Regions from separate parts of the Allobosea sp. TAF32 genome, predicted to be linked through region 2. Evidence: predicted binding sites of a transcription regulator. Region 2 holds the regulator's gene; each other region holds the start of a gene.
The links. The regulator PhoB, encoded in region 2, activates phosphate uptake and scavenging genes when phosphate is short. The targets are predictions, from matches to a motif close to TGTCATNNANCTGTCAT.

Region 1 (4,207 bases), on a different contig from region 2:
TGTAGTGATCCCTGAAAAGGCGAACGACCTCTTCGGCCTCGTTCATCCGCATCAGGCCGTGATCGACGAAGACGCAGGTGAGCTGGTCGCCGATCGCCTCATGGATCAGCACCGCCGCCACCGCCGAGTCGACGCCGCCGGAAAGCCCGCAGATGACGCGGCCGGTGCCGACCTGCTCGCGGATCTTCTTTTGCATCTCGGCGCGATAGGCCGACATGCTCCAGTCCGGCTTGCAGCCGCAGATCTCGACGACGAAATTCCGCAGCAGCTTGCCGCCGTCGGGGGTGTGGACCACCTCGGGGTGGAACATCGTGGTGTAGAAGCGCCTGACCTCGTCGCTCGCCACGGCATAAGGGGCGTTCTCGGAGGTCGCCTTGACGGTGAACCCGGCGGGAAGTTGTGTCACCCGGTCGCCATGGCTCATCCAGACCGGATAGCGACCGCCCTCTTCCCAGACGCCTTCGAACAGTGCTGAAGGGGTGACGATCTCGACATCGGCGCGGCCGAACTCGGCAGCGTGCCCGCCCTCGACCTTGCCGCCGAGCTGGTGCGCCATGGTCTGCTGGCCGTAGCAGATGCCCATGAGCGGGATTTTGGCCGAGAAGACCGCTTCGGGAGCTCGCGGGCTCCCCTCGTCCGGCACCGAAGCGGGGCCGCCGGAGAAGATCACGCCCTTCGGCTTCATGCGGGCAAAGGCCTCGGAAGCGGACTGGAACGGGGCGATCTCGCAGTAGACGCCGATCTCACGGATGCGCCGCGCGATCAGCTGCGTCACCTGCGAGCCGAAATCGATGATGAGAATGGAGTCGTGATGGGGCTGAGCGCTCGTCATCGCGTTCCGTTAATGGATCGTGCGGGCGCGCGCAACGGCTGTAGCAGCCTCAGTCCCCGCGCTGGAGGCAAGCCAGATAGAACCCGTCCGTGCCGGTGCGTCGCGGCGAGAGCTGTAGGCCGAATTGGGTGGCGAAGCGGGCGAGCAGGGAGAAGTCGCTCTCCGCCCCCTTGAGCACGTCGATCGGCGCGACCGGTGCGAAGCCGGGATGGCGGCCAAGAAAGGCACGGATCGCCTCGTCATTTTCCTCAGGCAGCATGGAGCAGGTGATGTAGGCGATGCGCCCACCCTGGCGCACCAGCTTGGCCGCGCGCGCCAACACCTCGGCCTGATCCTTGATCCGTTCGGCCAGCGCGCCGGGGCGCACGCGCCATTTCGCATCCGGGTTGCGCCGCCAGGTGCCGGAGCCGGTGCAGGGCGCATCGACCAGCACGAGATCGGCCTGTCCGGCGATGTCGGCGAAGGGCTCATGGCCGCGCGAACGCGGAATGCGCACCTCGACGATGCTCGCGCCCGAGCGCGCCACGCGGTCATGCAGCGGCGCGAGCCGGCGGCTATCGAGATCGGTGGCGTAGAGACTGCCGCGATTGGCCATCAGCGCAGCGAGCGCCAGTGTCTTGCCTCCTGCCCCGGCGCAGAGATCGATCACGGTCTGGCCAGGTCGCGCGCCCGCGAGCAACGTCACCAGCTGCGAGCCTTCGTCCTGCACCTCGAAGGCGCCGGCGAAGAAGCCGGGTTCCGCATGCAGCGAGGGGCCGCGCCCGTCATGGCCCGGCTGGAAGCGCAGCGCATCGGGAGACCAGGCGCCGGTCTCCGGCTGATGGTGGGCGAGATCCCGGAGAACGTCGTCGCGGCCGGCCTTCAGGCGGTTGACGCGCAGGTCGATCGACGCACGGGCGGCCAGCGCCTGCCCTTCCGCCGTCGCAGCTTCACCGAAGCCGGCCTCGAACGACGGCCAGAGCCATTCGGGCACGTCCGCCCGCACCCAGGCGGGCGCCCCATCGTCCGAGAAGGCGGCCAGGAGTGCGGTCTCGTCAGCCGTGAGCGGAGCGGGCGCGTGATTCTCGCCCGAGAACAGCGCTGCTATCTCGTCGCGGGGCAGGCCGCGCAGCCCGGCGAGCATGCCGAGCACCAGCCCGCGGGGCTCTTCGGACGCCATCGAATAGCTGGACGAGGCCTTGCGCCGCAGGGCATCGTAGACGAGCGAAGCGATGGCGGCGCGGTCCTTCGAACCGGCGAAGCGACGCGACAGCCCCCAATCCTTCAGCGCATCGGCCGCCGGGCGGCGGCGCTCGATGATGTCCTGCAGCACCTCTATGGCGGCGCTGATCCGGGCGGCTGGCGTCATGGTGCTTCAATCCTGGCGCAGGCAAATCAGGCCCGGCGCCCGCAAGGCGGTGAGTGTAGTGTGCTTCGACCGGTTCAAATATCACGCCGAGGCATGGTGCCCCATGCGGCATGCACTTGACGCGCTCGTTTCACAAGGGGAAAGACGATGCAACCGCATCTCGCGGCCATCAGGATATCCGCACATGAAAAGCGCCAGCCGCATCGTCATTCTGAGCCTTGTCGCCTTCGGCCTTGCCGCTTGCGCAACCCAGCCGCAGCAGGACTTCACGCCGCCGGCCTCCAAGCGCCTCGATGCGAAGACCTCCCTCGAGAACCGCCGCTGATCCGACATCGATACGAACGAGCCCGCGCCCGGTATTGCCGGCGCGGGCTTTTTTGTCGCCCGCCGCATGGCGCCTGAGCTGACGGCAAAACGAAGCAATCTTTTCATGGGGCTGTCACATCACTCGACCTAACTTCGCGCGCATTTCCGCGAGCCGGGTCAAACCATGAAAAAAACGCTGCTTCTCTCGACATCGCTCCTCGCCGCACTGGCCATGCAGCCGCTTGCGGCGCCCGCCCAGGAGGCATCCGCTTCCAACAGCCGCAAGCCCCTGATCATCGCCCATCGCGGCGCCAGCGGCTACATGCCCGAGCACACGATCGAGGGCTACAAGCTCGCCATCGAGATGGGCGCGGATTTCATCGAGCCCGACCTGGTTTCAACTAAGGACGGCGTCCTGGTCGTGCGGCACGAGCCGATGCTAAGCGGCACCACCGACGTCGCCGACCGACCGGAATTCGCCAATCGCAAGACGACGCGCAAGGTCGACGGCATCGACACCACCGACTGGTTCGCCAACGACTTCACCCTGGCCGAGATCAAGACCCTGCGTGCCAAGCAGGCCTTCGCCGATCGCGACCAGTCGCAAAACGGCAAGTACCAGATTCCGGCGTTTCAGGAGGTGATCGACCTCGCCAAGTCGGAAAGCGCCCGGACCGGCCGCACCATCGGCATCTATCCCGAGACCAAGCACCCGACCTATCACGCCTCGCTGGGCCTCGCCTTCGAGGACAAACTGCTCGACATGCTCAAGGCGGCCGGCTGGACCGAGAAGACCTCGCCGGTGTTCATCCAGAGCTTCGAGACCGGGAATCTGAAATACCTGCGCAAGAAGACGCAGCTGCGCCTCGTGCAGCTCGTCGACGGCGACGATGTCGACAAGGACGGCAAGGTGACTCTCGTGGCGCCGTTCGACCGCCCCTATGACTTCGCGGTGCTCGGCGACAAGCGGACTTTCCAGGACATGCTCTCCGCTGAAGGGCTCAAGGAGATCGCGACCTACGCCGACGGCGTCGGCCCCTGGAAGCCCTATATCCTTGCTGGCAAGCAGACCATTGGCGAGGACGGCAAGCCGAAGGATCTCAACGGTGACGGCAAGATCGACGAGCAGGACCGCACGCTGATCGCGCCGACGAACGTGGTCAAGGACGCCCATGCCGCCGGCCTTCTGGTCCACACCTGGACCTTCCGCAGCGAGCCCAAGCGGCTGACCTCGGACTTCAAGGGCGACGCCGCGGCCGAGTACAAGGCATTCTTCGCGCTCGGCATCGATGGCCTGTTTTCGGATTTCTCGGATCAGGCCGTGAAGGCGCGCGACGCGAAGTAAGCCATCCCGTCGGACGAGGCCGACAGCCGGACAAGCCAAGCCCCGCGGCGAAATTCGCCACGGGGCCTGGCCTTCAGCGGGCTTCTCGCCCGCTCCCCTTCAAATCGGTCAATCGCAAATGCGGGTCGTGCGCCTCACGACGCCGCGCGGCGTCTCACGCTCGGTCGTGACGGTGCGGCAATCGTCGCCGCGATAGTAGTTGGCGCGGCGCCACTCGCGTTCAGGCGTGCGATCATAACGGTCCTGACGCATCTCGCGATCGATTGCCCGTTCATGGGGGGTACGGGGGTCGACGCTAACGCCACCTGGACCGATGTTGATCGACTGAGCATAGGCGCCGCTGCTCGCGAGAAGAGCAACAGCAATGATTGGGACA
Region 2 (4,207 bases):
ATCATGGCCGATATCGACGCGAAGCTCGCACGACACGAGAAAGTCGGCATCCTCGCCGACCTCACCGATTTCACCGATATGACCTTGGCTGCCGCCTGGAAGGATGCGCGCTACAGCCTCGGCAAGCTGTGGGAGCTGCAACGCTTCCCGCGCGAGGCGGTGATCACCGACAGGGGCTGGCTTGCGGCCTTCGTTGACTTGCTCAATCCGGCGATCCCCTTCGTGACTGTCCGCACCTTCAAGCCGGAGGAGTACGAGACCGCATTGACCTGGGCCGGCGACATCGAGGGCGGACCAAACGCCTGACCGACAGGAGGACGCCATGCCCGTCCACAAGCACAGATGGTCGGCCGATATCACCAGCCGGAGCAACGCGCTCGATTTCGAGAAAGCCGTGTTCACGCGTGGCGATCCGCGCCAGATCGCGCGCTCGCTGAAGCGGTCGGCCGAGCACAGCCGCCGGCGCAAATCGGGCCCCTATCGCTCGGCGATGTCGATGCTCACCTTCTACATCAACCGCGCCGGCCGGAAACTGCCGGCCGAGCGCCGCAGGACTCTGGAAGCGGCCAAGCACAGCTTGCGCCGCCTCTTCCACCGAGAGGGCTGAAGCGCCTGCCGTCGCCCTTCAGGGGATCGACCTGAAGGCCGGTTCTCATGGCGCCTTGCCTCCCTTGCGCGCCGGATCATGCGAGTGGTGGCTGTCGCGTTCGCCGCCGCCACCCGAAACGCGAGCGTGCCGCCGGTTGTCATCGGCAAGCGGATGTCCGGCGGCTTCTTCGCGTTCTCATGCGATGAGCCGGGGCCGCCGTGCCGGATGGTCTGCGGCGCCTTGGTCGAGGTCGACGTTCGGCAACCTTCTCAACGATCCTGTTGCAGACCCTGATGGGTCGTGTTGATGCGTGTATTGCCCTGCTGGCCCTGCTGATCAGGCTGGCTCGGTCGGCGCTCGCCACCTCTGGCGCTGCGCAGATCGCGCTCGGCATGATCCGGCTCGCCCGGGCCCTTGTCGCTTCGATTGGCCGGCGGGATGGGCGGCATCTTGCTCACGGCGACCTCCTCTGGCTCGCGCTGACTTTCAGGATCAACGCGAGCGAGCAGGCAAGGTTCACCGCCAGTTGCGATGAGGAGGAGAGCTGGAGCGCCGCTCAGCTGCGCGCAAAAGTCTCGTCGAAGGCGTAGCCGGCGCCGCGCACGGTGCGCAGCGGATCCTTGGTATTGGCCGGCGTGATCGCCTTGCGCAGCCGGCCCACATGAACGTCGACGGTGCGCTCGTCGATATAGACGTCGCGGCCCCAGACGGCATCGAGGAGCTGAGCGCGCGAATAGACGCGGCCGGGCGCCTGCATCAGGAACTCGAGCAGCCGGAACTCGGTCGGGCCGAGATGCAGCTCGCTGCCGGCACGGCGGACGCGCCGGGTCGTGCGATCGAGTTCGAGATCGCCGGCGGCGAGCAGCCCCGCGACATGGCCCGGCTTGGCGCGGCGCAGCAGCGCCTGTATGCGCGCGATCAGCTCTGGCAACGAAAAGGGCTTCACCACATAGTCGTCCGCGCCAGTCGCGAGCCCGCGGACGCGTTCGGTCTCCTCGCCGCGCGCCGTCAGCATGATGATCGGCACGCGTTCGGTGTCGCGTCGCGAACGCAAGCGGCGGCAGAGTTCGATGCCAGAAAGGCCCGGCAGCATCCAGTCGAGCAGCACGAGATCAGGCGTGTGGTCGCGCAGATGCAGTTCAGCGTCATCCCCGCGCGCGACGCTGTCGACCTCGAAGCCCTCGGCCTCGAGATTGTAGCGCAGCAGCAGGGTTAGCGGCTCCTCGTCCTCGACGATCAGGATGCGTGCGGCCATGATGATCTGCTTCAGTTCCCGGTGATCGCCTCGACCTCGATATTGGTCGTGTCGAGCTTCGGCCGGTTCACGTCGAGCGAGTCGCCGGTGATGAGATAGTGAATCGTCTCGGCGATGTTGGTGGTGTGGTCGCCGATGCGCTCGATGTTCTTCGCGCAGAACAGGAGATGCGTGCAGAAGGTGATGTTGCGCGGATCCTCCATCATATAGGTCAGGAGCTCGCGGAACAGCGAGGTGTAGAGCGCATCGATCTCGTCGTCGCGGCGCCAGACGTCGAGCGCCTTCTGCTCGTTGCCGGCAGCGTAGGCGTCGAGAACGTCCTTGAGCTGCGCCTGCACCAGGCGGCTGATGTGCTCGAGCCCGACCACGGCGCGGTGCGGCGGCTGGAACTGGCCGGCGATGGCGACGGCGCGCTTGGCGATGTTCTTGGCGAGATCGCCGACGCGCTCGATATCGGCGGCGATGCGGATCGCCGAAATCAGCTCGCGCAGGTCGTTGGCGAGCGGCTGGCGCCGGGCGATGGTCAGTACCGCCTTTTCCTCGACGTCCCGCTGGAGGTTGTCGAGGCGCTGGTCGGCCGTGATGATCTTCTGGGCAAGGCCGGTGTCCCGGCGCACCAGCGCCACGGTCGAATCGCCGAGCATGCGCTCGGCCATGCCGCCCATTTCGGCGAGGCTGCGGCGGATGCCTTCGAGATCGGTATCGTAGGAGCGGACGATGTGGTCGGTCATGGGCGGCGTGTCCTCTAGATCATTAGCGCCGGTGCAGCGTCGTCGTTTTCAGGTCGGCATGCTCAACCCTCAGCCCTCATCCTGAGGAGCAAGCGAAGCTTGCGTCTCGAAGGATGCTCCGGTTGGTTCCGGAGCCTCCTGGACCATCCTTCGAGACGCCGCTCGCGCGGCTCCTCAGGATGAGGGCTGCTGGTTTGAAACCGGTCTTCAGCCGAACCGGCCGGTGACGTAGTCCTGCGTCTGCTTCTTGGCAGGGTTCATGAAGATGGTATTGGTCGGCGCGAATTCGACGACCTCGCCCAGATACATGAAGGCGGTATACTGCGAGATGCGGGCCGCCTGCTGCATGTTGTGCGTGACGATGGCGATGGTGAAGTCGCTCTTCAGCTGCTCCAGCAGATCCTCGATCTTGCCGGTCGAGATCGGGTCAAGCGCCGAGGTCGGCTCGTCGAACAGGATCACTTCAGGCTTCTGGGCGATGGTTCGCGCGATGCACAGGCGCTGCTGCTGGCCGCCGGAGAGACCCATGCCGGAGCTCTTCAGCTTGTCCTTGACCTCGTCCCAGAGCGCGGCACGGCGCAGCGCGCCCTCGACGCGGTCGTCGAGCTCGGACTTCGGCGGCTTCTCGTAGAGGCGGATACCGAAGGCGACGTTGTCGTAGATCGACATCGGGAAGGGCGTCGGCTTCTGGAACACCATGCCGACGCGCGAGCGCAGCTCGTTCACATCGACATCGTTCGAGATGATGTTGCGCCCGTCGAGCATGATCTCGCCGGTGGCCTTCTGCTCCGGATAGAGCGAGTAGATCCGGTTGAAGATGCGCAGCAGGGTCGACTTGCCGCAGCCCGACGGGCCGATCAGCGCGGTGACGTGCCGGTCGCGGAAATCGAGATTGATGTTCTTCAGCGCCTTGTGCTCGCCGTAGTAGAAATCGAGGTTCTTCACCGCGATCCGGACGGGCGCCTCGGCATCGAGCGTCTGCGGGGAGAGTTCAAGGGTCGAAAGCATCGACATGGTCCTCAAGGTCGGACGCGACCGGGTTGGATTCAAGTCTTATTTGCCGCCGGCGACAAAGCGGCGGGCAATGATCGAGAGCAGCAGGATCGAGACCGTGATGATCAGCGATCCCGCCCAGGCCAGTTGCTGCCAGTTCTCATAGGGAGCGGAGGCGAACTGGTAGATGGTGACGGGCAGGTTCGAGACGCCGCCGACCAGGGTCGGCGAGAACCAGAAATTGTTGTTCAGCGCGGTGAAGATCAGCGGCGCAGTCTCGCCGGCGATACGGGCGAGAGCCAGCAGGATGCCGGTCACCATGCCGGCCTTGGCGGCGCGCCAGGTCACCGAGGTGATGACGACCGACGGCGGGGCGCCGAGGGCCGAGCCGGCTTCGCGCAGCGGGCCGGGCACGAGGTTCAGCATGTCCTCGGTGGTGCGCACGATGACCGGGATCGCGATGATGCCGAGCGCGACGCCGCCGGCCCAGCCGGAATAGCCGCGGAAGGGCTCGACCAGGATCACATAGACGAACAGACCGATCAGGATCGACGGTGCCGACAGCAGGATGTCGTTGATGAAGCGGATCAGGTTCGCGAGCTTCGAGCCCTTGCCGTATTCGGCAAGCCAGGTGCCGGC
Region 3 (4,207 bases), on a different contig from region 2:
ATTCGCGTGCCTTCCGTCGTCCGAAACTACGTCAGGGGAAACTCTCTTAATGAGCAACTTCGACCGCAATGCTCCAGTCTGGGGTGCCGGCCGCGCACAGCAGACCAGCGCCGTCGAGATGGATCAGGGCCTGCGCTCGTTCATGCTCGGCGTCTACAACAACATGGCGATCGGCCTCGGCATCACTGGCCTCGCCGCGCTCGGCATCTCGATGCTGGCGATTGCCGGCTTCACGCCCGACGGCAAGATCACCGGCCTGACCGCGCTCGGCCAGGCGATTTATCTCAGCCCGCTGAAATGGGTCGTGATGTTGGCCCCGCTCGCCTTCATCATGCTCTTCTCGTTCAAGGCCGAAAGCATGAGCGCCTCTTCGGCGCGCACCATGTTCTTCGCCTTCGCGGCGGTGATGGGCATCTCGATGTCGTCCATCCTCGTCGTCTTCACCGGCGCTTCGGTGACGCGCGTCTTCTTCATCACGGCCGCCGCCTTCGGAGCGTTGAGCCTCGTTGGCTACACCACGAAGAAGTCGCTGTCGGGCATGGGCTCCTTCCTGATCATGGGCCTGATCGGCCTGATCATCGCCTCGGTGGTCAATCTGTTCCTGGCGTCGAGCGCGCTGTCCTTCGGCATCTCGGTGATCGGCGTCCTGATCTTCGCCGGCCTGACCGCCTGGGACACCCAGCGCCTGAAGGAGATGTATCTCTCTTCGGATCTGGATCCGGAATCGGCTGCGAAGATCTCGGTGAACGGCGCGCTGTCGCTCTACCTGAACTTCATCAACATGTTCCAGATGCTGATCAGCCTGCTCGGCGACCGCCGCTGAGCCGATCTTGCGGGCGACATGCCCGGAGCGAGCCCCGGCCCCCGGCCGGGGCTTTTCTTTTGGCACGGGCATTGCTCATTCTGCAGCGATGACGACGCCCGCGATCCGACCTGCTTGCCCGGCTGACATCGCCGCCATTCGCGCGATATACGCCCATGCCGTCCTGCATGGCACCGCATCCTGGGAACTGGAGCCACCAACCGAGACGGAGATGCTCCGCCGCTTCGAGACCATTCTGGCAGGCGGCTACCCCTATCTCGTCGCCGAAGGCGAAGGCGAACTGCTGGGCTATGCCTATGCCGGCGCCTACCGCCCGCGCCCCGCCTATCGCGCCACGGTCGAGAATTCGATCTACGTTGCTCCCACGGCCCAGGGACGCGGCGTCGGCGGCCTCCTGCTCGACGCATTGATCAATGCCTGCGCCGAATGCGGCTTCCGCCAGATGATCGCGGTGATCGGCGACGGCACGGGCGCCTCGGTGGGCTCGCGCCGCCTGCATGAGAAGGCCGGCTTCCGTCTGATCGGCGTGGCCGAGAAGGTCGGCTTCAAGCAGGGCCGCTGGCTCGACCAGATGCTGATGCAGAAGGAGCTGGGCGAAGGCGACCGCTCGCCACCGGCCTTCTGAAGGGCCATCTCCGTTGATGGTCAGTTCACGATGCTGAGCTTGCGGTCGAGCACTTGCAGGACTCGTGACAGTTCCGAGCCGCGCTTGAGAATCAGCCCCGTCGCAGCGACGACCGAATAGGCTCCCTGCCGGCGGGCCAGCGCCGGGTCCTTGACGATTCGGTAGAGGGGCATCTCCGACGAACGCCGGAACACCGAGAACTGCGCCTTGTCCTTCAGGAAATCGATGGCGTAGTCGCGCCATTCACCAGCCGCGACCATGCGGCCATAGAGATTGAGCAATTCGTTGAGTTCGCGCCGGTCGAAGGTGACTGTCGCCGGCCGGGCCGGCGACGGAAAATGGACGACCGCGCCAGCCGGTTGCGATTGCGGCGTTTCGCTTTCGCTCATGGCGCCTCCCTGAGCGGAGCCTCTCGAAGTGACAGGGCGATGATGCGCCCACACTGCTGCGCTGGCAAGCGATCGCGCTCGTCCGCGTTGGCGCGCTGGGTAAGCATTCATCGCAAATGCCGCATTTTCGCCGCGAACGCGCCCAGCGACCGCCAAGTTACACCGCTCAACTCCCCTCGTTGCCTCGACGGCCCGGTTTCGCTGAACGCCGGTTTGTCAGCCCCCCAGCCCCCCGGAGTTCCGGTGGAGCCGGGCCACCGAGTCGAGGCCAACTAGCGGCTGGCATTGCGCCGGCCGTTTTCTTTGTGAGGGTCGGGCCTCGCTTCGCGAGGCCGCGATGACCGACGAAAGCGAGCTAGCGCGCCTGGCCGTGATACTCCGCGTTGGGCCGCATATCGACGGCCGAGGCCATCCGGTTCGACATGTTGTAGAAGGACGCGACCGCGCCGATGTCCCAGATGTCGCGCTCGCCGAAACCGGCCTTGCGCAGGGCTTCCCGGTCGTTCTCGCCGATCAGATGCGGCGTTTCAGTCAGCTTCACGGCGAAATCCAGCATGGCACGATGCCGCGCCGACAGCTCCGCCGCACGGTAGTTCATCACCAGCATCTCGCCCAGCACCGGATCGCCAGAGAGTTGGCGCACGGCCGCGCCATGGGCGGCAAGGCAGTAATAGCAGCGATTCACGCTGGACACCGCGACCGCAATCATCTCCCGCTCCAGCTTGGACAGGCCGGAGGGCGCCAGCATCAGGTCATTGTAGAAGGCGGCGAAGGCCGAGAGCTTGGCGTCATCATGGGCGTAGGACGTCAGCACATTCGGCACGAATCCGAGCTTCTCCCGGCACTTCTCGAAATAGGCGTCATTTTCTGGCGAAAGCTGTCCAGGCTTCAGCGCCAGCGCCATTACCCGCGGCGGCGCATCCTGCCGTGCCGGCTCTTCGCCTACCTTTGGTTTGTCATGCTTCGTCGCCATGGTGCATCCTGTTAGATCCTGTGCGGCAATTTTGCCGCTTTTTCAGGCAAGGCAAAGTTGAAAGCCTGAGCAGCCTATGCCATCGCTGCTGCAAAACAACTGGGGTGACACATGGGCAAACGGGTGACGAACGCGACCGCCGGAGCGATCGCAGCCATCGAAGCCGCAGCGACGGGCCTGAAGAGCGCGATGCCGGCCGAATTCCCCCGCCTTCTCTACGGTCGTTCCGTCGCCGAGGACCTCGAAGCCCTGCCGCCGGATATGCTGGCTCACACCGCGGCCGCCGCCTACGAGCACCTGGCCGAGCCTCGCAAGCCCGAGACGATCAACCTGCGCTTCCGCGACGACGCGTTCGGCGAGGGTGACCGCGAGCGCCAGGTCACCATCCTGGAAGTCGTGAACGACAACAAACCGTTCCTGCTCGATTCGACGCTGGCCGAGCTGCAGGATCAGGGCTACGAGCCGCGCCTCGTCGCGCATCCGATCCTGGCGGTGGCGCGCGATGCCGAGGGCAAGTTCGTCTCGCTCGCCGGCGAAGCCACCGGCCGCGCGCCGGAAGGCACGCGGCGGGAAAGCCTGCTGCATATCCATATCCCGCGCATCGACACGCCCGCAGCGCGCGAAAAGCTGCGCGCCGGCCTGGAGCATGTCTATGCCGATGTCGCGCTCGCGGTCGACGACTGGGCCGCGATGCGCGGCCGTATCACCGAAGTGATACAGGCCTATCGCGCCAACCCGCCGCCGCTGCCGGAGGACGAGATCACCGAGGCGCTGCAGTTCCTCGAATGGATCGCCGGCGACAACTTCACCCTGCTCGGCATCCGCGCCTACCGGTTCCCTGGCGGCGACGTCGCGGCCGACCCGATCGAGGGCTCGGGCCTCGGCATCCTGCGCGACCCCTCCGTCAAGGTGCTGCGCAAGGGCCGCGAGCTGGTGACGACCACGCCGGAGGTGCGTTCCTTCCTGGCCAAGCCCCAGGCGCTCATCATCACCAAGGCCAACGTCAAGAGCCTGGTCCACCGTCGCGTCCATCTCGACTATGTCGGCGTCAAGCTGTTCACGCCGGACGGCCGGCTCGACGGCGAGCTGCGCATTGTCGGCCTCCTGACCTCGAACGCCTATACCGGCTCGGCCCGCGCCATCCCCTATCTCAGGCTGAAGGTCGCGCGCGTCGCCAAGAACATCGGCTTCGATCCGGCGAGCTATTCCGGCCGCGCACTGATGAACGTGCTCGACGCCTATCCGCGCGACGAGCTCTTCCAGATCGATGTGACGACCCTGGAGCAGTTCGCACTCGACATCCTGCAGCTCACCGAGCGCCCGCGCATCCGGGCGCTTGCCCGCGTCGATGAGTTCGACCGTTTCGTCTCGATTCTCGTCTTCATCCCGAAGGATCG
Region 4 (4,207 bases), on a different contig from region 2:
CGACTACGCCAAGGCACAGGCGCTGGCGCAGGCTCTCGTCGCCGTCGCCAACGATTCCGGGCTGCCGACACATGCGCTCTTGACCGATATGGACGAGCCGCTGGCCTCGGTCGCCGGCAATGCGCTCGAGGTCGCCTATGCGCTCGACCATCTGACCGGCCGCCGCCGCGAGGCGCGCTTCCATGAGGTCACGGTCGCGCTGGGCGCCGAGATGTTGCTCCTGGGCGGGCTTGCCGCCGATCTCGATGCGGCGCGCGAAAAGATCGAGAATGCCTTCGCCTCGGGTGCGGCGGCCGAGCGCTTCGCGCGGATGGTGGCGGCGCTCGGAGGACCGGCGGACCTGCTGGAAAAGCCGGCAAATCATCTCGCCGCTGCGCCGATCGTGAAGCCGGTCTTCGCCGAAACGGCCGGGTCGGTCATCGCGGTCGACACGCGCGCGGTCGGGCTTGCGGTCGTCGCGCTCGGTGGCGGCCGCGTCCGCCCACAGGACCCGATCGACCATGCCGTCGGCATCGTCGAACTGGCTGGCATTGGAACCGAGATTGGCGCGGAGCGCCCGCTCGGGATCATCCACGCGCGCGACGAGGCGCACTTCGCCGCGGCGAGTGCGCGCTTGCGCAAGGCCTATCGGATCGGTGAGGGTGCGGCGCGCGGCCGGCTCGTCGCGGAACGGATCACGGAGAGGGTGTCGGCATGAGTTTGCTTCTGGCCATGACGGGCTGGCATGTCGAGGACTGGCGCGCCAGGTTCCAGGCGCTGCTGCCGGAGATGCCGATCGTGGTTCTCGGCGAGCCCTTCGACCGCCGCGCCGTCCATTATGTGGCAAGCTGGAAGCACCCGGCCGGCAGCCTGACCGGCCTGCCCAATCTCGCTGCGATCTTCTCGCTTGGCGCCGGCGTCGATTTCCTGTTCGCCGACGACAAGCTGCCGGCGGTGCCGATCGCCCGCGTCGTCGATCCCGATCTGACCACGCGGATGAGCGAGTACGTCGTGCTGCACTGCCTGATGTATCTGCGCCAGCAGCACCGCTACCTCAGCCAGCAGCGCGAAAGGCTCTGGGAGGACGATCGCAACCAGCCAGCGGCCCGCTCGGTTCGCGTCGGCATCATGGGGCTGGGCGAACTCGGGCAGGATGCCGCCGCCAAGCTCAAGGTCATCGGCTTCGACGTGGCCGGCTGGAGCCGCTCGCCGAAGAGCATCGAGGGGCTGTGCACCTTCTCAGGTGAGGAGGGCATGAAGGAGTTCCTGGCGCGGACGGACATCCTCGTCTGCCTCGTGCCGCTCACGCCGGAGACGCGCGGCATCATCGACGCCGGGCTGATCGCAGGGCTGGCGCAGGATGGTCGCCTCGGCGGTCCATTCGTGATCAATGCCGGCCGCGGTGGCCTGCAGGTGGAAGAGGATATCCTGGCGGCGCTCGAATCCGGCACGCTGAAAGGGGCAACGCTCGATGTCTTCGAGACCGAGCCGCTGCCGACCGCCTCGCCGCTCTGGACCCATCCGGGCGTGACGATCACGCCGCATAACGCGGCCATGTCGGAGCCTGAAGCGATCGCTTCGCTGATCACGGCGCAGATCAGGCGCCTGGAAGCCGGCGAGCCCCTGCAGCATGTGGTCGATCCGGCCAGGGGATATTGAAGGATCGGCCGCCTCTGCGGCTGTTCATCTCCAGTCCTCATCCTGAGGTGCCGCGAAAGCGGCGTCTCGAAGGATGGTTCGAGCGCGACCGGAAGACACAGGCTTCGCCTGCTCGCCACGATGAGGGCTGGTGAGTTCAATGCCCCGTCACCGAACGGTCGCCGCGCTGTCGTCGGGCCGCAATCCGGGCGGGTGAAGCGGGTTGGTCATTTCCAGCCCGGAGAATTTCATGCGCTCGTCGCTCGTCATTGCCCTGCTCCTGTCCTCGACCATGCTCGCCGGGGCCCAGGACGCCCAGAAGGAGTTTCCGTCGAAGCTCGTCGGTCACGCCCTGCTGCCGGCGAACACGATCATCCCGGCTCCTGCCGATGCGCCGGCCGATCTCAAGGTGTCCGGCAAGTTCGTAACCCCGGGCAAGCGCGTCGAAACCGTCGGTTCGGTGATGGGCACCTCGGGCGGCCGCCCGACAGGTCTTTCCACGCCCTTCGCCGGCCAGCCCGTGCAGGGCTTCTCCGGCATCCGCTCGCTCGGCAATGGCGAGTTCCTCGTCCTGACCGACAACGGCTTCGGCTCCAAGGTCAATTCGCCCGACGCGATGCTGTTCTTCCATCGTCTCAAGGCCGATTTCGACAAGGGCGCGATCGAGCGTCTCTCGACCACCTTCCTGCACGACCCCGACAAGAAGGTGCCGTTTCGCATCGTTCATGAGGGCACCGACAAGCGCTATCTGACCGGCGCCGATTTCGATCCCGAGTCGATCCAGCCGATCGGCGGCAAGTACTGGATCGGCGAGGAGTTCGGCCCCTACCTCATCCGCGTCGATGCCAACGGCAAGGTCGAGGCGGTGTTCGAGACCACCGTCGACGGCAAGCCGGCCCGCTCGCCCGACCATTACGCCGTGACGACGCCCGGCGCACCGAACCAGTCCGTCGAATTCAATGTCCGCCGCTCCAAGGGCTATGAGGGCATGGCGCAGTCTCCCGACGGGCGCTTCCTCTACCCGCTGCTGGAGGGGCCGCTCTGGAACGCCGAGACCAAGGGCAATGAAGAGGTCGACGGCAAGGAAGTGCTGCGCATCCTCGAATTCGATGTCGCCAACGAGAAGTGGACCGGCCGCTCCTGGTTCTTCCCGCTGGAGCAGAAGGGCCTCGCCATCGGCGACTTCAACATGATCGACGCGACGACGGCGCTGATCATCGAGCGCGACAACGGCGAAGGCACTGCCGACAAGGCCTGTGCCGCCGGCCAGAAGGGCCCGGACTGCTTCCACGACCTCGCCAAGTTCAAGCGCATCGTGAAGATCGAGATGACCGACGCCAATGTCGGCAAGCCCGTGCGCAAGATCGGCTTCATCGACCTGATGAAGATCGCCGACCCCGACAAGAAGGCGAAGCAGGGCGCCATCGACGGCGTGCTGCCTTTCCCGTTCTTCACCATCGAGAACGTCGACGTCGTCGATCTCGCCAAGGGCATCATCGTCGTCGGCAACGACAACAACCTGCCGTTCTCGTCCTCGCGTGATCCCAAGAAGGCGGATGACAACGAACTCGTCCTGCTCTCGGTGAAGGAACTGCTCGACGCGAAGTGAGAACGCCCGCATCGCTGGCTCGGTTGGGCGCAGCGATGCGGCTCATGTCGTCTTGCCCGGCGGTCGGATTCGATCGGCCGCCGGGCGTTCCTACTCTGTTCTTGAGCTATTGCTGACCTGAGCGTATAATAAAAATGACCAAGCGCCTCATGCGCGAGGCGTAGTGGTTGGATGATCGTCACCGATGGAGGTGATCATGTTGACCGCGAATACGAATGCCAGGCGACCGCAGGACTGGTGTAATCTGATCCTGGCCGGGCTGCTGTTCTTCTCACCATGGTACATGGGCTTCGTCGGCGACTTCGTGCCGACGCGCAATGCATGGATCGTCAGCGTGGCTCTCGCCGTGATTGCGGTCGCTGCGCTTTCGGCTTTCGCCGAATGGGAGGAGTGGCTGAATCTCGCGCTCGGACTCTGGCTGGTGGCCTCGCCCTGGATGCTCGGCTTCACCGGTAACCTCCGCGCCTTCTGGCCTCACATGATCGTCGGCCTGCTGACTGCGGCGATCTCGGGCTGGGCAGTCTGGGATTATCGGCACGAGCCGCACGCGACGGCGTAGGGAGCTTCGCGCTTCCCGCCGCTTCAGAAATCGACCCGGCGCGATCTAGCTGCGTAGCGCGCCGGGGCCGGCCACAGCGGCCGGCGGGCATTTGCCCGAGATGATCATGCCCAGCACCTCGTCCTGGGTGACGTCGGCAGTGCGCGCCGTGCCGACGACCTTGCCATTCTTCATCACCGTGACGCGGTCGGCGAGATCGAAGACATCGTGCAGGTCATGGCTGATCAGGAAGATGCCGATGCCCTGCTTCTTCAACTGCAAGATCAACTCCGCCACCTGCTTCGTCTCGGCCGGGCCGAGTGCCGCCGTGGGCTCGTCCATGATCAGCACGCGGGCGTTGAAATAGATGGCGCGCGCGATCGCGACCGACTGGCGCTGGCCGCCCGAGAGCGCCTTCACCGGCTCCTTGAAGCGGCGGAAAT

Region 1: the regulator PhoB is predicted to act here: its motif matches at 2,607-2,623, upstream of AB4Z16_RS10810 (glycerophosphodiester phosphodiesterase).
Region 3: the regulator PhoB is predicted to act here: its motif matches at 1,866-1,882, upstream of AB4Z16_RS26225 (DUF2794 domain-containing protein).
Region 4: the regulator PhoB is predicted to act here: its motif matches at 1,784-1,800, upstream of AB4Z16_RS03840 (esterase-like activity of phytase family protein).

What each region holds. Positions count from the first base shown of each region.
Region 1 is NZ_JBFRDM010000004.1:179,421-183,627, reverse strand. It holds gene guaA (glutamine-hydrolyzing GMP synthase) at 1-832, opposite strand, end outside; gene AB4Z16_RS10820 (RsmB/NOP family class I SAM-dependent RNA methyltransferase) at 882-2,180, opposite strand; gene AB4Z16_RS10815 (hypothetical protein) at 2,365-2,505, shown strand; gene AB4Z16_RS10810 (glycerophosphodiester phosphodiesterase) at 2,671-3,831, shown strand; gene AB4Z16_RS10805 (hypothetical protein) at 3,940-4,207, opposite strand, start outside.
Region 2 is NZ_JBFRDM010000002.1:231,391-235,597, forward strand. It holds gene AB4Z16_RS05680 (SpoIIAA family protein) at 1-306, shown strand, start outside; gene AB4Z16_RS05685 (DUF3175 domain-containing protein) at 323-607, shown strand; gene AB4Z16_RS05690 (hypothetical protein) at 859-1,038, opposite strand; gene phoB (phosphate regulon transcriptional regulator PhoB) at 1,146-1,844, opposite strand; gene phoU (phosphate signaling complex protein PhoU) at 1,856-2,575, opposite strand; gene pstB (phosphate ABC transporter ATP-binding protein PstB) at 2,783-3,589, opposite strand; gene pstA (phosphate ABC transporter permease PstA) at 3,629-4,207, opposite strand, start outside.
Region 3 is NZ_JBFRDM010000014.1:49,958-54,164, reverse strand. It holds gene AB4Z16_RS26235 (Bax inhibitor-1/YccA family protein) at 50-823, shown strand; gene AB4Z16_RS26230 (GNAT family N-acetyltransferase) at 912-1,448, shown strand; gene AB4Z16_RS26225 (DUF2794 domain-containing protein) at 1,469-1,837, opposite strand; gene AB4Z16_RS26220 (peroxidase-related enzyme) at 2,193-2,741, opposite strand; gene AB4Z16_RS26215 (NAD-glutamate dehydrogenase) at 2,934-4,207, shown strand, end outside.
Region 4 is NZ_JBFRDM010000001.1:834,252-838,458, reverse strand. It holds gene deoA (thymidine phosphorylase) at 1-697, shown strand, start outside; gene AB4Z16_RS03845 (2-hydroxyacid dehydrogenase) at 694-1,638, shown strand; gene AB4Z16_RS03840 (esterase-like activity of phytase family protein) at 1,868-3,226, shown strand; gene AB4Z16_RS03835 (SPW repeat protein) at 3,423-3,785, shown strand; gene AB4Z16_RS03830 (ATP-binding cassette domain-containing protein) at 3,831-4,207, opposite strand, start outside.